DNA from 4 places in the Mixta sp. BE291 genome. Region 4 is predicted to be linked to each of the others. Evidence: predicted binding sites of a transcription regulator. Region 4 holds the regulator's gene; each other region holds the start of a gene.
What was found. Region 4 encodes CRP, which controls carbon source genes, mostly activating them, when cyclic AMP is high. Its sites were predicted from a motif close to ATGTGANNNNNNTCACAT; they were not measured.
Positions count from the first base shown of each region.

Region 1: the regulator CRP is predicted to act here: its motif matches at 4,638-4,655, upstream of aaeR (HTH-type transcriptional activator AaeR).
Region 2: the regulator CRP is predicted to act here: its motif matches at 950-967, upstream of J2X14_RS08035 (iron-containing alcohol dehydrogenase).
Region 3: the regulator CRP is predicted to act here: its motif matches at 2,161-2,178, upstream of udp (uridine phosphorylase).

Region 1 is NZ_JAVDXN010000003.1:524,498-530,547, reverse strand. Features, by position in the region: gene yhdP (AsmA2 domain-containing protein YhdP) at 1-2,157, shown strand, start outside; gene tldD (metalloprotease TldD) at 2,222-3,667, shown strand; gene aaeR (HTH-type transcriptional activator AaeR) at 3,700-4,620, opposite strand; gene aaeX (p-hydroxybenzoic acid efflux pump operon protein AaeX) at 4,892-5,095, shown strand; gene aaeA (p-hydroxybenzoic acid efflux pump subunit AaeA) at 5,104-6,036, shown strand; gene aaeB (p-hydroxybenzoic acid efflux pump subunit AaeB) at 6,049-6,050, shown strand, end outside.
Region 2 is NZ_JAVDXN010000003.1:85,611-91,660, forward strand. Features, by position in the region: gene J2X14_RS08030 (2-keto-3-deoxygluconate permease 1) at 1-884, opposite strand, end outside; gene J2X14_RS08035 (iron-containing alcohol dehydrogenase) at 1,066-2,214, shown strand; gene J2X14_RS08040 (dihydrodipicolinate synthase family protein) at 2,229-3,113, shown strand; gene J2X14_RS08045 (sodium:solute symporter family protein) at 3,192-4,601, shown strand; gene J2X14_RS08050 (sialidase family protein) at 4,603-5,802, shown strand; gene J2X14_RS08055 (NanQ anomerase/TabA/YiaL family protein) at 5,799-6,050, shown strand, end outside.
Region 3 is NZ_JAVDXN010000013.1:63,468-69,517, reverse strand. Features, by position in the region: gene rmuC (DNA recombination protein RmuC) at 1-1,184, opposite strand, end outside; gene udp (uridine phosphorylase) at 1,336-2,100, opposite strand; gene J2X14_RS20165 (dienelactone hydrolase family protein) at 2,380-3,219, shown strand; gene metE (5-methyltetrahydropteroyltriglutamate--homocysteine S-methyltransferase) at 3,265-5,535, opposite strand; gene metR (HTH-type transcriptional regulator MetR) at 5,768-6,050, shown strand, end outside.
Region 4 is NZ_JAVDXN010000004.1:479,039-485,088, forward strand. Features, by position in the region: gene J2X14_RS12265 (YccS/YhfK family putative transporter) at 1-1,759, opposite strand, end outside; gene crp (cAMP-activated global transcriptional regulator CRP) at 1,823-2,455, opposite strand; gene J2X14_RS12275 (phosphoribulokinase) at 2,742-3,611, opposite strand; gene J2X14_RS12280 (YheU family protein) at 3,735-3,956, opposite strand; gene J2X14_RS12285 (hydrolase) at 3,960-4,949, opposite strand; gene J2X14_RS12290 (LysE family translocator) at 5,028-5,630, shown strand; gene J2X14_RS12295 (LacI family DNA-binding transcriptional regulator) at 5,631-6,050, opposite strand, start outside.

The sequences.
Region 1 (6,050 bases), on a different contig from region 4:
ATGTTCGAAGTCGCGGTGCCGCTGCGCCAGGCGAGCTACGCCTTCCAGCCGGGCTGGCCAGCGCTGGCGAACATGGATATCGATCTCGACTTTGTTAATGACGGCCTGTGGATGAAGACGAAGCAGGCGATGCTGGGCAAGGTGCAGGCGAATAATGTCAGCGCGGTGATCCCGGATTACCTGAAAGAGAAGCTGATCATTAACGGCGATTTACGCGGCGAGGCGGCGGACATTCGCAGCTACTTTAACCAGACGCCGCTGCAACCGTCGCTGGGCGCGGCGCTGGATGAGTTGCAGCTGAGCGGGCAAACCGGCGGGCATCTGCAACTGGATATCCCGCTGGATGGCGAACTGGTTCATGCGCGCGGCGATGTGCAGCTTGCTGATAACACCCTGTTTATCGCCCCGCTGAACAGTAAGCTGACCGCGCTTAACGGCAGTTTCACCTACGATAACGGCAACCTGCGTAGCGATACGCTGCGGGCCAACTGGTTTGGGCAGCCGGTTAACGTTAATTTTCATACCGAAGAGCGCCCGCAGGATTATCAAATCGGCGTTAACCTGGCGGCAGACTGGCAGGTTAACAAGCTGTCACCGCTGCCCGCGGGCGTCAGCCAGCAACTAAAAGGCACGCTGCCCTGGCAAGGCGATGTCGCTATCACGCTGCCGCATCAGGGCGGCGCGAATTATACGATCAACCTCTCCGGCGATCTGAAGAATGTAAGCAGTAACTTACCTGCTCCGCTGGGCAAAAAGCGCGGCGAAGCGTTACCGCTGAAGGTAACGGCGAGCGGCGATCTGCAACATTTTGATTTGCAGGGCGCGCTGGAGCAGCAACGTTTCAACAGCCGCTGGCTGTTGGGTAAACAGCTGCGTCTCGATCGCGGTATCTGGCTGAACGAGGCGAAAAGCACGCCCGCCTTACCGGAGTCGCGCGGCATGACGCTACATCTGCCGCCGCTGGATGGCGACAGCTGGCTGAAGCTGCTGATGAGCGGTGGAAGTACGCAGCAATCCACATCGCAATTGGGCAGCGGCAGCGCGATGAGCGTTAACCGGCTACCGGGCGATATCACGCTGAGTACGCCTGCTCTGCAGCTGGCGGGCCAGCAGTGGCATCAGACGCAGATAACGTTGCGGAAGCTGATGGCTGGCGGCATGCAGGTTGAGGCGCAGAGCCGGGAAATCAACGGCAAACTGGATATCCCCACCAGCGGTGCGTGGCGCGCGCATTTGGGCTGGCTCTATTACAACCCGGAATGGCAAAGCGACGACGAGGCCGCCTCTGCGGGTGGGCCGCAGACAGGCAGCGTGATCAACTTTGCTGGCTGGCCGGCGTTGCAAATAGACTGTGACGACTGCTGGCTGCGCGGACAAAAGTTCGGCCGCATTCAGGCCAACCTGACGCCGCGCAATGATACCTTAACGCTGACCGACGGCCTGGTGGATACCGGCAGTTCGCGCCTGAGCGTTAACGGCGAATGGGTTAATCGCCCCGATGAGCAGCGCACCTCGCTGCAAGGCAAGCTGAGCGGCGACAATATCAACAATGCAACCAACTGGTTTGGCGTAAACACGCCGCTGCGCGATGCGCCTTTCAGGCTGGAATATGATCTGCACTGGCGTGCTGCGCCCTGGCAGCCGTCGGAATCCTCGCTCAGCGGCGTATTGAAAACCCACTTTGGCAAAGGCCAGGTGGCGGACGTCAGCAGCGGGCGCGCCGGGCAGCTGCTGCGGCTGTTGAGCTTTGATGCGCTGTTGCGCAAGCTGCGTTTTGATTTCAACGATACCTTTAGCGAAGGCTTCTGGTTTGACTCGATCAACGGCACGGCGTGGATCAAAGATGGCGTAGTGCAAACCGACAATCTGCTGGTGGATGGGCTGGAGGCGGATATCGCCATGCAGGGCAAGCTGGATCTGGTGCAGCGGCAGATTGATATGGAGGCGGTGGTCGCTCCAGAAATCTCCGCCTCGGTCGGCGTTGCCACGGCGTTTGCCATCAATCCGGTGGTGGGCGCGGCGGTGTTTGCCGCCAGCAAGGTGCTGGCGCCGCTGTGGAACAAAATTTCCCTGTTGCGTTATCACATCAGCGGACCGATAGATAAGCCGGAAATTAATGAAGTGTTGCGCAAACCGCGTGAAAAGAGCGCGAAGTGAATTTGACGCCGCAGGGGAATTACCGCAGGCTATAGCAATAATGTCACATAATGAGTGAGAAACGATGAGTCTGAATCTGGTAAGTGAGCAATTGCTAACTGCGAACAACATCAATCAGCAGGATTTGTTCACCCTGCTTGGGCAGCTTTCAGAACGTCGCCTGGATTATGCCGATCTCTATTTCCAGTCCAGCTACCATGAATCCTGGGTGCTGGAAGATCGCATCATTAAAGATGGCTCCTGGAATATCGATCAGGGCGTTGGGGTACGCGCCGTAAGCGGCGAAAAAACCGGCTTCGCCTATGCTGACCAAATCACCCTGAACGCGCTGCAGCTGAGCGCGCAGGCGGCACGCAGCATTGTGCGTGAGCAGGGCAACGGCAAGGCGCAGGCGCTGGCGGCGGTATCGCATCCGGCGCTCTATCCGGCTTTCGATCCTTTACAGAGCCTGTCGCGCGAAGAGAAAATCGCGCTGCTGCACCGTGTTGATAGCGCGGCGCGCAGCGCAGACAAACGCGTACAGGAAGTCAGCGCCAGCCTGACCGGCGTCTATGAACTGGTACTGGTGGCGGCCACCGACGGCACGCTGGCGGCCGATGTGCGTCCGCTGGTGCGTCTTTCTGTTAGCGTGCTGGTGGAAGAAGATGGCAAACGCGAACGCGGTTCCAGCGGCGGCGGCGGACGTACCGGTTACGATTTCTTCCTGGCTGACGAAGCAGGCGAAGTGCGGGCGGAACGCTGGGCGCGCGAAGCGGTACGTATGGCGCTGGTTAATCTCTCCGCCGTGGCGGCGCCTGCGGGTTCGGTGCCAGTGGTGCTGGGCGCGGGCTGGCCTGGCGTGCTGCTGCATGAAGCGGTCGGACATGGGCTGGAAGGCGATTTCAACCGTCGCGGCACCTCGATGTTCAGCGGACAAATGGGTCAGCTGGTCGCCTCTGAGCTTTGTACGGTGGTGGATGACGGCACGCTGAACGGTCTGCGCGGTTCGCTGGCGATCGATGATGAAGGCGTACCGGGCCAGTACAACGTGCTGATCGAAAACGGCGTGCTGAAAGGCTATATGCAGGACAAGCTGAACGCGCGTCTGATGGGCGTGAAGCCCACCGGCAACGGCCGCCGCGAATCCTACGCGCATCTGCCGATGCCGCGCATGACCAATACCTATATGCTGGACGGCAAATCAACGCCGCAGGAAATTATCGAAAGCGTGGAGTATGGCCTTTACGCGCCTAACTTCGGCGGCGGTCAGGTGGATATCACCTCCGGCAAGTTTGTTTTCTCGACGTCAGAAGCCTATCTGATCGAGAAAGGGAAAGTTACGCGGCCGGTAAAAGGCGCCACCTTGATCGGTTCCGGTATCGAAGCGATGCAGCAGATCTCCATGGTCGGCAACGACCTCGCGCTGGATAAAGGCGTGGGCGTATGCGGTAAAGAAGGGCAAAGCCTGCCGGTTGGCGTCGGTCAGCCGACGCTGAAGCTGGATCGGTTAACCGTCGGCGGCACCGCCTGATGGATCTCCCCTGGCAGCCCGCTGCCAGGGGATTAACCGCTTTGACGATGTTCCTGATAGATCTGCGCCACCTTTTTAAACCAGGCGCTGAGGTAATCAATACAGACCTGCACCTTTAACGGCAGCTTATCTTTCTGCGTATACAGGGCGTAAACCGGTCGCGGATCTGACTGATAGCGGCTAAACAGGATCTCTATCTCGCCCGCTTTGATCTCTTCAATCACCCACATCAACGGTACATAGGCGATGCCGCAGCCCGCCTTCAGCCAGCGTGTCAGCGTTTGTGAATCGTTAGTCACAAAGCGTCCCTGCGGCGAAAGATGCGTGCTGATCCCTTCCGGCGCGATCAGTTCGAAATCGTTGTCCGGGCGCACGCTATATTCCAGCCAGGAAAAATTAGCGATATCGGCGGGCTTGTCGGGCGTGCCGTGCTGCTCAAGATAGTGTTTTGCCGCGCAGACCACCATCGGCATCGAACCGAGCCGCCGCGAAAACAGACTGGAATCCTGTAACGCGCCTACGCGAATCACCACATCCAGTCCGTCAGCGATCAGGTCGGGGGCTGGAATGCCGGTCACCAGATTCACCGTCAGGCCAGGGTATTCCTGCAACATTTCCGCCGTCATCGTTGCCAGTACGTTTTGCGCCATGGTCGATGAGCTGCCAATGCGCAACGTGCCGATCGGCGAGTTATTAAAGGCGTAAAGCTGCTCATGCACCTGATGCGCCTCCGCCAGCATACGGCGGCAGCCCTGATAGTAGATGCGGCCCGCCTCGGTCAGCCCGATGCTGCGGGTGCTGCGGTTCAGCAGCTTCACCTGCAGTTCATCTTCCAGTTTCGAGACAGTTTGGCTTATGGACGAGACGCTCATATGCAGCTGACGCGCAGCGGCAGTAAATGACCCCAATTCAACAACTTTGGCAAAAACCGACATACCCTTGAGTCGTTCCATTATTCACTCTGGCTTAAAAGTGATTTAGATCACATTATGTAGATAACTTATAGTCAGGCACGTTACTATATGCCGCCGGGTTGCCGTCTGGTAACTCACCTTTTGTGCCAGGACACTTAAGTACACGCTATGCTTTAGGTGCTGATATTCGTCTGACAGTGTACCTGTCGTCCGATCATCATCAACCCGTAATATGAAACTTCCTGTCTTCACAGGCCGTTTGGTGCTGGCACAACGGTATGACCCGGTTACGTATTAATAAGGATGAAAGATGAGTGTGTTACCGGTTATCGTCATATTTGGGCTCTCTTTTCCGCCCATATTTTTTGAAATCATTGTTTCGCTCTTGCTGTTCTGGCTGGTGCGCCGCGTGCTGCTGCCGGTCGGCCTGTATGATTTTGTCTGGCATCCGGCGCTGTTTAATACCGCACTCTACTGCTGCCTGTTCTATTTAGTCTCCTGTCTGTTTGTCTGAGGTTTTAAGTGAAAACTCTAATAAGAAAAATTACACGCTATGCCATTACCCTGATTCTGGTTGCTATCGCCGTGGTGGTTATTTTCCGCGCCTGGGCGTTTTATACCGAATCGCCCTGGACAAGAGACGCCAAATTTGCGGCTGACGTGGTCGCTATCGCGCCTGACGTCACCGGCCTGATTACCGATGTGCGCGTGCATGACAACCAGCTGGTGAAAAAGGGAGAGGTGCTGTTTACCATCGATCAGCCGCGCTTTGAGAAGGCGCTGGCGGAAGCGGAAGCGGATGTGCAGTATTACCAGGCGCTGGTGAATGAAAAGCGTCGCGAAGCGGCCCGCCGCAATCAGCTGGGCGCGATCGCCATGTCGCGTGAAGCGATCGAGCAATCTAATAACGATCTGCAAACCGCCGAACATCAGTTGGCGAAGTCCCAGGCCTCACGCGATCTGGCGAAGCTGGATCTGGAACGTACGGTTATCCGCGCACCGGCCAACGGCTGGGTCACCAACCTTAACGTGTTTACCGGCGAGTTTATTACGCGCGGCACCACCTCGGTCGCGCTGGTAAAACAGAACTCCTACTACGTGATGGCCTATATGGAAGAGACCAAGCTGGAAGGCGTGCGCCCCGGCTTCCGGGCAGAGATCACGCCGCTGGGCAGCGATCGCGTCCTGCGCGGCACGGTTGATTCCGTGGCCGCTGGCGTCACCAACAGCAGCAGCAGCGTTGACAGCAAAGGGATGGCCACCATCGATTCGAATCTGGAATGGGTGCGTCTGGCGCAGCGCGTGCCGGTGAAGATCCTGCTCGATCATCAGCCGGGCAATCTCTATCCAGCGGGCACTACCGCCACTATTGTCGTCACCGGTGAGAAAGATCGTGAGCAAAAACCGGCATCGCCGCTGGCCCGGCTGCTGCATCGCCTGCGTGAGTTCGGTTAAGCGGGGGGCGTGAT
Region 2 (6,050 bases), on a different contig from region 4:
AGGATCGCTGTGGTAATCACTGAGGCGGCAATGAGCGGCGCGGCGGCGGCGGCCACCTCAGACAGCGCGGGATCGGCCTGCGCAATCGCCAGCGGCGTAGCGACCGCATTGCCCGCGGTACTGGACGCTGCCGCACCGGCGATGCCGGATCCACCAACCAGGCGATCGGCGCGGATATTAAAAAAGCCGCCAACCAGCGTGGTTAACGCGCCTAATACGATGCCCGCCACGCCGCCCTGTAATAACATTTCCAGGTTAATGCCCGCGCCCAGGGCAAAAGCGAAAAACGGAATCAACAGCGGCCCGCCTTTGGTCAGAAAATCGCGCATTTCGGCATCAAGGTTGCCCAGCAACATGCCCACCACCAGCGGCACCAGAATGGCAACCAGCGCCATCAGCGGGATAGTCGCCATTCCGGCCGCGCCCAACGCAATCATGGTAAAAAACGGGCCGTCATTCAGCGACAGCACTGAAATCGCACCGACATCGCGCTCGTTGCCAAACTCCCCCACCAGCGCGGCATACAGCCCGCCGTTGGAGTTGCTCATAGCAGAAATAATCGCTACCCCGCTCAGGCCCCAGATGCCGCCTGCGCCGAACAGATACTCCACGCCAAGGCCCATCGCCATCGCGATAACCAGCTTGGTTAAGGTGATCGTGCCGCCCTGAAGCAGCGCACGCGGCGCGGCCTGAAAACTGATGCCCGCTCCCATGCACAGCAAAAAGGCACCGATCAACGCTGCTGCGCCATTTTTAAATAAAGCGGTAGTGAAGCCGCCGATTTCCAGCGCCTCAGGGGAAAAGGTATTCAGACATGCGCCAATAACCAGCGGCACCACCATCATCCCGCCCGGAATTTTTTCGAATGTATGTTTGATCTTCATCTCTTTCCCCATGGTAAAAAGGTTCCTGCGCTGCATAATGATTATATTCAATCATGATTGATTAAATGTGAGCAAACTCAAATTAATCACATGCGATTTCCCCTATAAAATTGGGCACCAGTGCTTTTTTTGAATAAATAAAATCATTACGCAGCTTCTGCGGGGGGAAATACGAGACCTTATGAACATCAACAGCACTCTCATCAGCGGCTTTCAGGCGCTTAACGACATCGGTTATCTGATAAAAAACCAGCGCAGCCTGCTGCTGGTGACCGATAAAAATATCCGCGCCATTCCTGCGGTGGCGGCGCTGACGGAACAGCTACAGCGCCAGGCGGAGAGCCTGATCGTTCTGGATAATGTTCCGCCGGAGCCGAGCCAGCATGACGTCGCCGCACAGCTGCAAAGCCTGAACGGACGTCAGGTAGAAATGGTGATCGGAATTGGCGGGGGCAGCGTACTGGATGTCGCCAAGCTGCTCTCGGTGCTGTGTCTGCCAGATGCACCGACGCTGAATCAGCTGCTGGCGGGCGAGAAGCCCACCGCGCGCCTGCCTTCGCTGCTGATCCCGACCACGGCGGGCACCGGATCGGAGGCTACGCCAAACGCGATTCTGGCGATCCCGGAGCAGCAGACCAAGGTAGGGATCATTTCACCGGTGATGCTGCCCGATTACGTCGCGCTGGTGCCGGAGCTGACCACCAGCATGCCGCCGCATATCGCCTCCTCTACCGGCATCGACGCGCTGTGCCATTTGATTGAATGCTTTACCGCGACCGTCGCCAATCCAGTGAGCGATAACTATGCGCTGATTGGCCTGAAAAAATTGTTTGCCAGCCTGGAAGCCAGTGTCGCCGAGCCGCACAACCTGCAAGCGCGCCTCGATATGCTGTGGGCCTCTTATTATGGCGGCGCGGCGATTGCCCATGCCGGAACGCACCTGGTACACGCCCTCTCCTATCCGCTCGGCGGCAAATATCACCTGCCGCACGGCGTCGCTAACGCCATCCTGCTTGCGCCCTGTATGCGTGCGGTACGTCCGGCGGCGGTGGGTAAATTCGCTCAGGCGTATGACTTATTGCCCGATGCCGATCGCCGCCTGAACGAGGAAGAAAAATCTCACGCGCTGGTGGACTATTTCGCCGCGCTGGTGCGCCGCCTGAAGCTTCCCGCCAGCCTTGATGAGCTGGGGATCAATGCCGATCAGCTCCCGCAGCTGGTGGAATCGGCGCTGGATGTCCAACGGTTAATTAAAAATGTCCCGACTCAGGTCAGCGCCAGGATGGTGCGGGATATTTATCTGACGCTCTTTCCCACCCAACAGGCCTGAATAACGAGGTAATCATGAAACAGAAAATTGAAGGCGTGCTGACTGCGATTGTCACCACCTTTGATGCCGCAGGCGCTTTTAAACCCACGGCACAGCGCCAGCAGGTACGCCGTCAGCTGCAGGCAGGCAACGGTATTTTTTGTGGCGGCACCAACGGCGAATTCTTTGTGCTGAATGAGCAAGAGAAGCTGGCGGTGACGCAAACCTGTGTCGATGAGACTGCGGGTCGGGCGCCGGTCGTGGCGCATATTGGCGAGATCGCCACACGAGAAACCATCCGCCTGGGCAAGCAGGTGGCGCAGCTGGGTGTGGATGCCGTTTCGGCGATCACGCCCTGGTTTGTGCCGCTTAAACAGGAGGAGCTGATCGGACATTACCTTCGCGTGGCGGACGCGCTCGAGGTGCCGCTGTTCTTGTATAACATTCCGGCGCGCACCGGCAATACGCTCCAGCCGGAAACGGTACGTACGCTGGCCGCGCATCCCAATATCATCGGCATCAAAGACAGCGCCGGTAGCTACGAGAGCCTGCAAGGTTTTCTTCAGGCCGCGCAGGGCGCAGAAAACTTCACCGTGTTGAACGGGCCAGATTCACTGATTCATCGCGGCCTCGTGGAAGGCTGCTCCGCCTGCATTTCGGGCCTGGCCAACGTCGCGCCGCAAGCGATCAATGCCATCTGGCGCACTTACCAGGCGGGCGATCTTGCCGCATCACAACTCGCCCAGGAAAACGTCACCGGTCTGCGTACCGATTTGTACAGCGTTGCCTTCTCTCCCGCCGCGGTGAAAAAAGCGCTGGCGCTAATGGGACAGGATGTCGGCGAAAGCCGCTATGCGGTGCAGTTCAGCGCCGCAGACGAACAGCGCATCCGACAGATTGTGAATCAGTATCTGCAATAACAAAAACAATATCTCCGCCTGATTACGTGAAAAAGAGGGGGTTAGCCCCCGGGTTCATTACGTCTGAGAGAGGCCATAATGAAAGAATTTACCACTACCGATACGCTGATCATTATTGGAATAGTGATCGCGTATATCTTATTTACCACCTGGATGACCTGGCGGCTGCGCAGTAAAAGCAGCGGCGACTTTATGGAAGGCTCGCGCGCGATGCCAGCGTTTATCGTCGGCGTGATGCTGATGTCAGAATATATCGGCGCAAAATCCACTATCGGCACCGCCCAGGCCGCGTTTGAACACGGCTTTGCCGCTTCCTGGTCGGTGATTGGCGCGGCGATCGGCTTTCCGCTGTTCGGCCTGCTGCTGGTAAAACGTATCTATAACACCGGCAAAATCACGATTTCCGGCGCGATTGCGGAGAAGTACGGCAATTCCACGAAAAATATCATCTCCATTATTATGATTTATGCCCTGCTGCTGGTGAACGTAGGGAACTACGTCAGCGGCGCGGCGGCTATCTCAACCGTACTGAAAGTGAATCTGCCGGTTGCCGCCTTTATCACCGCCATTGTCAGCACCTTTTACTTCGCCTTTGGCGGTATGAAAGGCATGGCCTGGGTAACGCTGCTGCACAGCGGGATAAAATATTTCGGCATCCTGGTGATTCTTGGCGTTGCGCTGCATATGAGCGGCGGTATTTCACCAATGGTGCAGCAAATGCCGGACTTTTACTGGACCTGGGATGGCCATATCGGCGCCAGCACCATTTTTGCCTGGCTGATCGGTACTATCGGCTCGATTTTCTGTACCCAGTTTGTGATTCAGGCGATCTCCTCCACTAAGGATGCCGCCTCGGCGAAGCGCGCCACCTGGATTGCCTTTCTGTTCTGTCTGCCGATAGCGATCGCCATCGCGATTATCGGCGTCGCCGCGAAGTTTTTGCATCCTAATATCGATAGCCTCTATGCCCTGCCGGTTTTCTTACAGGATATGAACCCGTGGCTGGCGGGCATCGTGACCACCTCGCTGGTGGCCTCGATTTTCGTCAGCGTCAGCACCGTGGCGCTGGCCATCGCCTCGCTGATTGTGAAAGATTTCTATGTCCCGCTGCGCAACCCCACGCCGGAGCGCGAGTTTAAAATGACGCGCTGGCTGTCGCTGGCGATTGGCTTTCTGCCGTTGATCTTTGTGCTGTTCGTGCCGGAAGTGCTAAAGCTCTCGTTCTTTACCCGCGCGATTCGCCTGTCGATTTCCGTGGTGGCAATGATGGCCTTTTATCTGCCTTTCTTTAAAAGTGCCCGTGGCGCAAATGCCGGACTGATCGGCGCCTGCGTGGTGACCTCTGTCTGGTATCTGCTGGGCGATCCTTTTGGCATTAACAATATGTACATCGCCCTGATTACCCCGGCGGTGATTATGGTGCTGGATCATCTGATTCCGCAAAAACGTCCGGTGAGCAAAACGAATATGCAAAAGAGTGGAGCCTGAAATGATGCAAGCAACCCTTACCGCGCCTTTTGAAGGCAAAATTGAGACCGCAAATGGTGAACCGCTGTGCCTGACGGCGATGTTGCCCTCGCCCTGCCCGCAAAACCATGCGGCCAATCTGCTGCCGCTGCCGAACGGCGACCTGCTTTGCGTCTGGTTTGGCGGCACGCAGGAAGGCATTGCGGATATCTCAATTTACTGCTCGCGGCTAAAGCACGGCAGCGATCAATGGTCGGCGGCGCAGCGCCTTTCGGACGATGCCAGCCGTTCCGAGCAAAACCCGGTGCTGTTTCTGGCGCCGGATAACGTGCTGTGGCTGTTATGGACCGCGCAGAAATCGGGCAATCAGGATACGGCGATCGTGCGCTATCGCCAGTCGCACGACCTGGGTAACAGTTGGGGCGAGATTAATACGCTGCTGGATAAGCCCGGCACCTTTATCCGTCAGCCAATTGTGGTAATGCCCAATGGCGACTGGCTGCTGCCGGTGTTCTATTGCCAGACCGCGCCGGGTGAAAAATGGGTAGGCAATAACGATATCAGCGCGGTGAAAATTTCACGCGATCGCGGCCAGAGCTGGCAGGACGTGCCGGTTCCTGACAGTACCGGCTGCGTGCATATGAATATTACGCTGCTGCAAGATGGCTCGCTGCTGGCGCTCTACCGCAGCCGCTGGGCGGACTTTATCTGGCAGAGCCGTTCCAGCGATGGCGGCCAGAGCTGGAGCGCGCCGCAGCCCACCGCCCTGCCTAACAACAACTCCTCCATTCAGGTCACCACGTTGAGCAACGGCGACCTGGCGCTGGTGTTCAATAATATCAGCGCCGCAGAAGCCAGCGAACGCCGCGCCTCGCTGTATGACGAAATTGAAGATGAAGAGGATGCGCCGGACGTCAAGGAGCCATCGATCGGCGCTGACGGTCGCAGCGCCTTCTGGGGCGCGCCGCGTGCGCCGATGACGTTGGCTATTTCCCGAGACGGCGGCAAAAGCTGGCCGTGGCAGCGGAATCTGGAAGAAGGGGACGGTTATTGCATGACCAACAATTCGCAGCAGAAGCTGAATCGAGAACTCTCTTACCCCAGCATCAAGCAGGGGCCGGATGGCCTGCTGCATATCGCTTATACCTGGCATCGTCAGGCGATTAAATATATCTGCGTGGATGAGAGCTGGGTTACCGGCCAGCCGGGGAGGACAGCATGATTACAGGTAATTTGCAGGCGCTGGCGCTGGCGACGCTGCCCGATACGCTGTACGCGCTGCTGGCGCGCCCGGAATGCGCGCTGGCGGCGCTCCAGGCGAGGCCGAATGGTCGCTGGCAGCCGGAGGGCGATCGCTGGTTTTGCACGATTAGCGACAGCGAAACCGCCCCCGCCAGCCAGCGACATACCGAGTATCACCGACAGTGGCTGGATATTCAGGTGCTGTTAGCAGGCGAAGAGATTATTGGT
Region 3 (6,050 bases), on a different contig from region 4:
CGCCAGAGGTTATTAATGGTACGCAGCGCCACCAGCAGCGTGGTTGGGCTAACCAGCATAATATTGTGCTTCAGGGCTTCGCTAATCAGCTCCGGCTGACGATCTATCGCCAGCAAAAAGGCAGGCTCAATAGGGATAAACATCAACACATAATCCAGCGAGCGTAAACCGGGCAATTGTTGATAATCTTTACGGCTGAGCAGACGAATGTGGCCGCGAATAGCGGTGATATGCTCGCCGATCGCCTGCTCACGCGTGGCTTCATCATCGGCGTTAAAATAGCGCTCATAGGCGACCAGCGTCATTTTCGCGTCGATCACCACATCTTTGCCCTGTGGCAAACGCACAATCACGTCCGGCTGCATGCGGCTTTGCGCATCAACCTGAATATTCACCTGCGTTTCATATTCATGCCCGTCGCGCAGGCCGGAAGCCTCCAGCACGCGGCTCAGCACCACTTCGCCCCAGTTTCCCTGGGTTTTATTGTCGCCTTTCAGCGCTTTGGTGAGATTGATCGCCTCCTGCGCCATTTGCGCATTCAGCTGCTGTAGGTTGCGAATTTCATGCGTCAGCGTATGACGCTCACGCGCTTCCTGACCAAAGCTTTCCTGCACCTGACGACGGAAGCCGTCCAGCTGCTCACGCAGCGGCGTAATCAGCCCGTTCAGGCTTTGACGGTTTTGTTCATCAACGCGACGGCCGCTCTGTTCAAAAATTCGGTTGGCGAGATTCTCAAACTGCGCGCTCAGACGCTGTTCGCTATTGGTTAGCAGACGCTGTTTCTCTTCAGCGGCGAGGCGGGTCTCTTCGAGGCGGATAGTGACTTCACGCAGTTCCGCTTCCTGCGCGCTGTTGACCTCCAGCTGATTACGCAGTTCACGGCTGAGCTGTTCGCTCTCATTACGCCAGTAGTCAAAATGCTGGAGCTTTTCCTGGGCGGCGGTCAGCGCGCCATGCAGCTGACGCAGCTCTTTGTCGCGCAGCTGTTGCTGCTGTTGTTCCGCCTGACGCTGCTGCTGCTGTTGCGCTTCCTGCTGCTTTGCCTGCGCCAACGCCTGCTCCAACAGACGCCGCTCCGTTTCCTGCGCGGCCAGCTGCCCGGCAATGCGAAAATGCGCAAACAGCCAACCGGCCAGCACACCGGCCAGCGCCAAAGCGATCCCAACAATAAGCTGGTTATCCACCGCACCCTCTCCTTCCTGCTACAAACAGAGCCAAGGTAGAGGCGCACTGTATCAATGTCCAGATAAAAAACGGGCTGACAATAAGCCAGCCCTGAAAACACCGTTCGCCCTTCACCGGGGCGGCGTAAACCTTTCGCCACGGCGCGGAAAATTACGCCAGCAGGCGGCGCGCGGCATCCACCACAATCGCTACCGCGTTACTTTCGGTCTGCTTCATGGTCGCGGCGTCAGGAATCTCTTTTTGCGTACGGTTAACGATCACGCCAGCTACCATCCCGGCGCGCAGGCCCTGGCTGGCGCACATGGTTAACAGCGTCGCGGACTCCATCTCATAGTTCAGCACGCCCATCTGCTGCCACTCTTTCATGGAGCCCTGGAAACGGCTCACCACGCGACCCGAGAAGGTGTCATAACGCTCCTGGCCTGGGTAGAAGGTATCAGAGGAGGCGGTCACGCCAATGTGCGGCGTGTTGCCAGCGGCTTTCGCCGCCTCAACCAGCGCGGTAGTACAGGCGAAATCGGCAACGGCTGGAAACTCCATCGGCGCAAAGTGCAGGCTGGCACCATCCAGACGCACCGCCGCCGTGGTCACCAGTACATCACCGACATTAATATCGGGCTGGATCGCGCCGGTGGTACCAACACGCAGGAAAGTACGGATGCCCAGCTGGGCCAGTTCTTCCACGGCAATAGAGGTCGAAGGGCCGCCGATACCGGTTGAGCAGACAATCACCGCTTTGCCATCCAGCTCAGCACGCCAGCTGGTAAACTCACGGTGCGAAGCCAGCGCCTGGGGATTATCCATCAGCGACGCAATCTTTTTCACGCGCTCCGGATCGCCCGGCACAATCGCCAGCGTCGCGCCCTGCAAGTCTGCTTTAGTTAGTCCTAAATGAAACACATCTGACTGGGCCATAACCCCTCCTGAGAAAATTCACCTGTTGGCGGCTACTCTACGGTAAGCCCGCTAAAAAATATGTGAGATTAATCACTTCAGAAAATGAAAGTTACATTCACCTTAAAAAATAACGTGATAACAATCACATTAAAGCACTCTGCTTCACCGGTTTGCTACAAGTTGCTGTGTGTATTTATCCAGCAGAATGTTAAAGAGAAAGCGGACATGCAGGCCGGAGCCTTTGGCTGATTTTGGCTATAGTTACCGGATTGCGCTAATAGCAGCACGGAGATAACAATGAAAACCGAAAACAACCTGGGCGAAAAACAGGGCGATAACGGGTTCGCCCCGGCCGTATCGCCAACCGCCGCGACAACCATTATTACGCACAACGACGCCATCCAGGGCGGCGAAACCACCATCAATACGCAGGGCGAAAATATGCCCGCCTGGTATGCGCGCCCGAAAGAGGCCAACGGCCCGCTGCCGGTAGTGCTGGTGGTACAGGAGATTTTTGGCGTACATGAGCATATCCGCGATATTTGCCGTCGTCTGGCGGCGGAAGGCTATCTGGCGGTGGCGCCGGAGCTTTATTTCCGCCAGGGCGATCCCAGCGAATATAGCGACATTCAGCAATTACTGAAAAACATCGTCAGTAACGTGCCTGATGCGCAGGTGCTGGCGGATCTCGATCACGTTGCCAACTGGGCGGCAAAACATGGCGGTGATATGCGCAATATGGCAATTACCGGCTTTTGCTGGGGCGGCCGCATTGTCTGGCTTTATGCGGCGCACAATCCGCAGCTGAAGGCGGGCGTCGCCTGGTATGGCCGTCTGACCGGCGAAAAAACCCTGAAACAGCCAACGCACCCGATTGATGCTGCCGTTGATTTAAACGCGCCGGTGCTGGGCCTGTATGGCGCAAAAGATGAAGGTATTCCGCTGGAAAGCGTTGATTCAATGCGGCAGGCGCTGCATGCGGCTAACGCCACGGCGGAAATTATCGTTTACCCGGAAGCCGGACACGCGTTTAACGCCGATTATCGTCCGAGCTACCATGAAGAATCAGCCAAAGATGGTTGGCAACGTATGCTCGCCTGGTTCCATCAATATGGCGTGAAGCCTGCCGATCGGTAAAAAAAAGGGGCGCTTAGCGCCCCTGTTGGTATCAACACGTTGAAATCAACGATTTTCCGCACGCAGTTTCTGCGCTGCCTGCACCATATTCGCCAGCGCCAGGCGCGTTTCGGTCCAGCCACGGGTTTTCAGGCCGCAGTCCGGGTTCACCCACAGACGCTCTACCGGAATACGCTGCGCCGCTTTACGCAGCAGCGCTTCCATCCATTCGACGTCAGGCACGTTCGGCGAGTGAATGTCATACACGCCCGGGCCAATTTCATTCGGATATTCAAACTCTTCAAAAGATTCCAACAGTTCCATATCGGAACGTGACGTTTCGATAGTAATCACATCCGCATCCAGCGCGGCGATGGAATCCATGATGTCGTTGAACTCGCAGTAACACATATGGGTGTGGATCTGGGTATCATCCTGCGCCACGGCGGCGTTAAGGCGGAACGCGTCCACGGCCCAGGTCAGATAGGCGGCCCAGTCAGACTTACGCAGCGGCAAGCCTTCACGCAGCGCCGGTTCGTCAATCTGGATAATCCCGATGCCCGCTTTTTCCAAATCTGCCACTTCGTCACGCAGCGCCAGCGCAATCTGTTTGGCGATGGTTTCACGTGAAACGTCCTCACGCGGGAAAGACCAGCAAAGAATGGTGACCGGGCCGGTCAGCATGCCTTTTACCGGCTTGCTGGTCAGCGACTGGGCATATTTCGCCCACTCAACGGTAATCGCTTCCGGACGGCTGACATCGCCAATAATCACCGGCGGCTTCACGCAGCGGGAACCGTAGCTCTGTACCCAGCCGTTTTGCGTAAAAACAAAACCGTCCAGATGCTCGCCGAAGTATTCCACCATGTCGTTACGCTCAGCTTCTCCATGCACCAGCACATCCAGCCCCAGACGCTCCTGCTCGGCGATCGCCTGCTTAATATGCTCAGCAATGCCGGTGCGATAGTGATTGCCGTCAAGGCGTCCCTGTTTGAAATCAAGACGCAGGCCGCGGATCTCGGTGGTTTGCGGGAAGGAGCCAATGGTGGTGGTTGGCCATGCCGGTAGCTGGAAACGCTGGCGCTGTGCCTGAGCGCGCTCGCTATAGCTGCTTTGACGCTCGCTGTCCTGAGCGTTGATCGCTGCCAGTCGCTGTGCCACCGCCGCGTTATGCACGCGAGAAGAGTGACGGCGGGCGCGAATCGGTGCGCTCCAGGCTTCCAGCGCGGCCGCATCATTATTGTTCAGCGCCTGGCTCAGCAGCGCCAGCTCGCCGCACTTCTGCAACGCGAAGGAGAACCAACTTTTTACTTCCTCATCCAGACGGGTTTCGCTATTGAGATCGATAGGGCTGTGCAGCAGCGAGCAGGAAGAGCCGAGCCACAGCTGCTGACGCTGGCTTACCAGCGGTTGCAGGCGCTCGAACCAGCTGCTGAGATCGGCACGCCAGACGTTACGGCCGTTGATCACGCCCACGGAGAGCAGCCATGAGGCGGGAATCTGCTGATTCAGGCTGGCGATATCGTCCTGCCCATGAACCAGATCCACATGCAGGCCCTGCACCGGCAGCGCACGAATGGTATTGATGTTCTGACCAATACTGTCGAAATAGGTGGTTAACAGCAGTTTGCTCTGCCCCTGCAGCGCCTCATAAGCCGGTTTAAAGGCATCCAGCCACACCTGCGGCAGCTCCAGCACCAGCGCGGGCTCATCAATTTGCACCCATTCAATGTCACGCTTCGCCAGCTCAGCCAGCACCTGCTGATAAACCGGCAGGATATCGTTCAGCAGCGTCAGACGATCGAACTGCTCGCCTTTGACTTTGCCCAGCCACAGATAGGTCACCGGCCCCAGCAGCACCGGCTTCACTTTGTGACCCAGCGCCAGCGCCTCATCCACTTCATCCAGCAGCTGCGTCCAGCTCAGGCGAAACTGCTGACCTTTACTGAATTCCGGCACCATGTAGTGATAGTTGGTGTTAAACCATTTAGTCATTTCAGCGGCAGCGGCAGGCTCGCCGGTTGGCGCACGACCACGGCCGATACGGAACAGCGTGTCCAGATCCACCGAACCGTCCGTGTTCTGATGGCGCGCCGGAACGTTACCGAGCAGCAGGCTGGTGGTCAGAACATGATCGTACCAGGCGAAATCGCCTACCGGCAGCAAATCCACGCCCGCTTCTTTTTGCTGTTGCCAGTGGCGAGCGCGCAGTTCGCGGCCCACTGCCAGCAAATCTTGCTGGCTGCTGTTACCAGCCCAGTAGCTTTCCTGCGCTTTTTTCAGTTCACGGCGCAGGCCGACACGAGGAAAGCCGAGCGTATGATTCAAAATGGTCATGCTGTTTCTCCATTAAAGCGTAATGAGTTGGCGGTATCGGCACAGCCAGTTTACGTACGACCAGCGCATCAACCGGGGCGCGGTGCCGTTTCTCGGGTTACAAACCCTGCCCGAACGTAAAATGGCGGGCCGATCAAGATGTTTAGCCGTCCAGATGTTTACACCGCTATAATCTGCAGGTAGTGTATATTCCTCAAGCGCAAATTGTTCATTATCGATGTGAAGGACTCTCATGATCGAAATCAGGCACCTGCGAACGCTGCAGGCTCTCAGGAATACCGGCTCTCTGGCCGCAGCGGCGGCGCAGCTTCATCAGACGCAGTCGGCGTTATCTCATCAATTCAGCGATCTGGAGCAACGCCTCGGTTTCCGCCTGTTTGTACGCAAAAGTCAGCCGCTGCGCTTTACGCCGCAGGGAGAGATATTGTTGCAGCTGGCGGAACAGGTGCTGCCGCAGATTCAGCAGGCGCTACAGGCCTGCCATGAGCCGCATCAGGCTACGCTGCGCATCGCCA
Region 4 (6,050 bases):
CAATAAACTGGCTGTGCGTAACCCAAAGTTTCATATCGTTCAGATAGCGCGTATTGAAAGCAGGCTCCTGCATCGCCTGGCTTAGGGAGTTAAACAGGGCGTTATGCGCCTGATTGACGCGCACCCGTTGCCAGGCCAGCTTCTGCGGCGAGGTCTCATTGCCCAGCAGCATTCTTAAGGCGTCCTGATACGCTTCCAGCGAATCGTGCGCATTCTGGCGCAGCAGCCCGCTCTGCCACTGCGGCCACAGCCAGACCATGCCGCCAAAGGCGATGCAGCACCCCATCAGCGTATCCATCAGGCGCGGCAGCAGAAAATGCGCGCCGTTCAGCGACAGCAGTTGCAGTGAATACACCGCGGTGACGGTAAAGCCGATGGTTGCCCAGCCATAATATTTGCGGATAAACAGATAGCTGACCAGGGTAATGGCCAACATGATCAGCAGCACCAGCGATTCCGGCACCGCAAAGCGCAGGGCGGCAGCGGCAATAATCAGCCCCGCCAGCGTGCCGAGCGCACGGTGCTGAATACGTACGCGCGTCGCGCTGTAGCCGTTCTGGCTGACAAACATAATCGTCATCAAAATCCACCAGGGTTTCGGCACGTTAAACGTCAACGCCAGCACGCTGCCGAACACCAGCATCACCGCAAAGCGAGCGGCGGTGCGCAGGGCAGAGGATTTAAACGACAGATAGCTACGCAACGCGGCCAGCAGCGGCAGCCGACGTTGCCGATCGGCCATCAGATCGCGCCGGTAGAGAGGGCGCTGGGTGCGCAGTACGCGGGCGATACGGCTGAAATGGTAATAGCAGAAATGACCCACCGGATTTTCCGGATGCTGACGGGCGATTTTCTCCAGCCCCAGCAGCGGTTTTTCCATGGTGAAACGTGACGGCAGCCGGTGATACAGCAAATCGTCCGCCAGCTCGCGCAACCGGGCGGCGATGGTTTGGGCATTCCAGCGAATCACCGCTTCCGCATGGCTTTGCTCGACCAGCTTCTGCACTTCCTCAGGCTGATGCAGGCTGACGGCAATATGCTCCTGCAGATCGAGCGCCACCTGAAAAGCGCGCGTCAAATGGCGATGGCTGTGATCGCGGTTAGCGGCCAGCATATGCATTTGCTGATAACAGGTATTAATCAGATCAACAACCTTTTGCTGACGCGCCAGCAGCGGCGGCAGCGCCTTTTCCGGGTCGGTGAGCTGCGTTAAGAAGGTATATTTGGCTTCGCCGTAATCAGCCAGTTCGCGGTAAAGCAGGCTGAGCGTCTCGCGCATTGGCTGCTCTTTCCACAGCCGGAACCAGAACCAGTTAAACAGGCCGTACCAGAAGGTACCGCCGATATAAAGCAGCGGCGGGCCCCAGATGGGCATATGCCCCACCAGACCCAGCGTAAAAATTGCCGCAATCAACGAGGCGGGCAGCAGACGCGCATGCAGCGAACCGATTTCACCGGTAACGCCGAGCAACAGCGCCATGGCGAACAGCGCCACGGGTAGCGGCACCTGCTGCAGCGTAAGCCATTGCAACAGGAAACTGCTGAGCGCAAACAGCGAGCCGCCAACGATCAGGCGTTTAAAAAAGCGGCGGTGGGGCGTATCCAGCCCGGCGATATTACAGCAGGCGGGCACCAGTGAGAAAAGTAACCCTTGTTGCAGGTTACCCAGCAGCCAGCCAATGGCGACCGGCAAACAGAGCACCAGCGTCTGACGCAGGGCATAGTTCACTTCAGGATGGTAAATAATTCTCCGCCACATCACGACATCACCAAAAATAAATACGGCGTGATGACAGGCATCACGCCGTATTTTCAGGGGTGCTTAACGGGTGCCGTAAACGACAATCGTTTTACCGTGAGCGGAGATCAGGTTTTGATCTTCCAGCATTTTCAGAATACGGCCCACCGTTTCGCGCGAGCAGCCAACGATCTGACCGATCTCCTGACGGGTAATTTTGATTTGCATCCCGTCCGGGTGGGTCATCGCATCTGGCTGTTTCGCCAGGTTCAGCAGCGTTTGCGCAATGCGGCCAGTCACGTCAAGGAAAGCTAAATTGCCTACTTTCTCTGAAGTCACCTGCAGGCGGCGCGCCATCTGGGAAGAGAGGCGCATCAGAATATCGGGATTCACCTGAATCAGCTGGCGGAATTTCTTATAAGAAATTTCAGCCACTTCACAGGCGGTTTTCGCACGTACCCATGCACTGCGTTCCTGACCTTCTTCAAACAGGCCAAGCTCGCCAATGAAATCACCCTGATTAAGATAGGAAAGAATCATCTCTTTGCCTTCTTCATCTTTGATCAGTACCGCAACCGCACCTTTTACGATGTAGTAGAGCGTCTCGGCCTTTTCACCCTGATGAATCAACGTGCTTTTTGATGGATATTTGTGGATATGGCAATGTGACAGGAACCATTCGAGTGTAGGGTCTGTTTGCGGTTTGCCGAGAACCATTCGCTATTATCCTCTGTTGTAATCGTGCCCTAAATACAGGGGGCAGTTTTCCCTGTCAGGCGTGGAAATCTTCAAGCGTTTCCTGCTGGAAATTTATGCAGGCAACTGCGAGGCCTTAAGGCGTGCAGTCGTCCCGTTTTCGTTTCATAGAACGAAAATATTACAGCTTTGTTTGTAGCACAGCTTTATCTTACTGTCTCCTGTTGTCTCGCTTCAGCTTGTGCTGAATCGGACAATTGCCGTGTAGTTGTTGCCAGCCCAGGCAATGCTTTGGCTGACTTATCAGCTATTCGATTTTCTTGCCTTCTATCAGACGTTTCACTAACGGCAGCATGATCAGCTCCATCGCCAGGCCCATTTTTCCGCCCGGCACCACCAGCGTATTAATATGTGAAATAAAGGAGCCTTGCAGCATCGCCAGCAGATAGGGGAAATCGATATCCTCCAGACCGCGAAAATGAATCACCACAAAGCTTTCATCCAGCGAAGGAATGGCGCGCGCGGCAAAAGGATTCGAGGTATCCACCGTGGGGACGCGCTGAAAGTTAAGATGGGTGCGTGAAAACTGCGGCGTGATGTAGTTAATGTAATCTTCCATTGAGCGCACCACCGAATCCATCACCGCTTCGCGTGAATGGCCGCGTTCGCTGGTGTCGCGTATCAGCTTCTGGATCCATTCCAGGTTGACGATCGGCACCACACCCACCAGCAGATCGACCTTTTCCGCCACGTTGTGCTGCTGCGTCTCCACACCGCCGTGCAGCCCTTCATAAAACAGAATGTCCGTTGGCTCCGGCAGCGGCTGCCACGGTGTGAAGGTACCCGGCAGCTGATTCCACGGCACCGCTTCATCATAGGTATGCAGGTACTTACGCGACTGGCCCCGCCCATGTTCGCCATATTCAACAAAGGTTTGCTCAAGCAGGCCAAAGTCGTTGGCTTCCGGGCCAAAATAGCTGATATGGCGGCCCAGATCGCGTGCCTTGCGGATCGCCATATCCATTTCCGGACGCGTATAGCGGTGAAAGCTGTCGCCCTCAAGTTCGGCGGCGTGTAGGTTAAGCTGTTGGAAAATCTTACGAAAGGCAAGGCTGGTGGTGGTGGTTCCCGCTCCGCTGGAGCCGGTTACCGCGATAATCGGATGTCTGGCTGACATAAGCACTCTCTGGGTAACATCGGGCGATGAGCATTGTTATCACGTTTAGGCGACAAGTGTCATTACTGTACGCGCCTGCCAGCGCGCATTAATGTGACGAGCCGCACAGCGCCATCGTCATCGCTAGCCGTCGCGAAACTGACCGCGCGGCATAATATTCACCGTTTCATGCAGTTCCGACCAGACCAGCACCGCTTCGCCGCTTTTCAGCTGACGTCGCACATCTTCCACCTTTTGCGCCAGCGAGCGTTCCTGCTCGCCGTAATCGGTGCCTTCGCGCAGCACAAAGGCTTCAATCAGGTTTTCCAGCGTTTCCGGAGAGAGATCTTGCCAGGGAATAATCACAGCTTAGTTATCCAGATAAGGTGAGAGCCATTGGGGAATACGCTGTTCCAGCCACATTTGCGGGCGGCGCAATGTACCGCCGACAAAGCCGACATGGCCGCCATATTCCGTGAGTTGATATTCAATGTTAGCAGGTAACCGCGTTCTGTCGGGGATCACCTCGCGGGTCATAAATGGGTCGTCCGCGGCGTGAATAATTAACAGCGGTTTGCGGATAGCAGGCAGCAGCGGCATCGCACTGGCGCGTCGATAGTAATCACCAGCGTCGGCGAAACCGTGGGCGCGCGCGGTGATGGCATCATCAAAATCACGCAGGCGCTTTAACGCTTTCAGCTGCGGCAAATCGACCGGCAGCGTGCCGGGCCAGGCTTGTAGCTTGCGGCGGGCGTTGAGTTTCAGCTGGCCCAGCAGATAACGCTGATAGACGCGGGAGAACCCCTGCTCCAGCTTCGCGCTGCACGGTTCCAGCATCAACGGCGCAGAGACCGTGACGGCAGCATCCAGCGGGCAGTCATCGCCCTGCTGGCCCAGCAGGCAGGCAAGCATATTGCCGCCAAGCGACACGCCGACGGCAACCGTTGGCGCATGGCCCAGCGTGGTTTGCAGCCAGCGTAAAAAATAGCTGGCATCTTCGGTTTCGCCGGAATGATAGATGCGCCCCATGCGGTTAGGCACGCCGCTACAGCCGCGAAAATGCATCACCACGCCCAGCCAACCGCGCTGTTGCCAAACCTGCAACAGGCCGTGCGCATAAGGGCTGTGAAAGCTTCCTTCCAGTCCGTGAAACAGCACCGCGCGCGGCTTGTGTCGCGCCTGGAGCGGATCTTCGCTCCAGGCCAGATCGATAAAATCCCCGTCGGGCAGGTCGAGCCGCTGCCAGTGAGGGCGCAAATAAGCGCGACGGCGAAACAGGCGCGGCAGCACCGTTTGTAAATGCGGATTATGCAGTCCTTTCAGGGGAATAAAGGATTCCTGCGTGTGATCAAAGCTCATCGTTTCACGCTTGTGCGCATTCAGGCACGCTGTTAGTTTAAACGGATTAACCTTTACCGGGTGGGGAGCACCCATTGTATGGAACTCAGTCTGTTTTTATCGATGCTTGGTTTTCTTTGGGTCGCAGCAGTGACGCCCGGTCCAAATAATACGCTATTGACCACGGCGGGCGCCAATTTTGGTTTCCTGCGATCGCTTCCTTTGATGGTGGGCATTATGCTTGGCATGCAGCTGATGCTGCTGCTGGTGGCGTTTGGCGTGGGCGGTCTGATCCTGGTTTATCCCTCGCTGCATCTGTTTTTGAAAATTGTCGGCAGCCTCTATCTGCTGTGGCTGGCGTGGAAAATCGCCACGGCGGCTTATGAAAAAATCGAACTGGGCGAAGCGCCGCCCCGACCCATGCCTTTCTGGCAGGGCGGGCTGTTGCAGCTGGTGAACCCCAAAGCCTGGCTAATGGCGCTGGGAGCGGTAGCCAGCTTCAGCCTGTCGGGCGAGGCATATCGCAGTTCCATCGTGGCGATCAGCGTTGGCATGGCGCTGGTTAACCTGGTTGCCGGTGTTCTCTGGCTGGGTTTCGGCACCCTGATTGGCCGCCTGCTGCGTAGCCGCCGCGCCTGGAAAATCTTTAACTTGACGATGGGCGCGCTGACCGCCGCCTGCGTGCTGTTGATCTGGCACTGATTAACTGGAGGCGCGCGCCACCAGCTGGCAGAGCAGCCGCTCATGCACCTGCGGCGCCAGCGGATTCTGTATCCGCTGCAACAGCAGCTGGACGCTGCGGGTGCCCAGTTCATGCATCGGCTGCTCCAGCGTGCTGAGCGGCGGCGACAGCATGGCGCTCCACGGCAGGCCGTCAAAGCCCATCACGGCGATATCCTGCGGGATGGTTAGCTGATGCTGGCGCGCGCAGTGGATCGCCCCGACCGCCAGCACATCAGAGACGGTAAACACGGCGTCGGGCGGCTCCGGCGCCTCCAGCAGCCGCTGCATTGCCGCAAAACCTGCCTCGCATTCGACTTCATTGGCATACTCCACGGCCGACCATGGCAAATTCAGTTCGCCTAACGCTGCCCGGTAACCTAACTCGCGCTGTTGCGCATA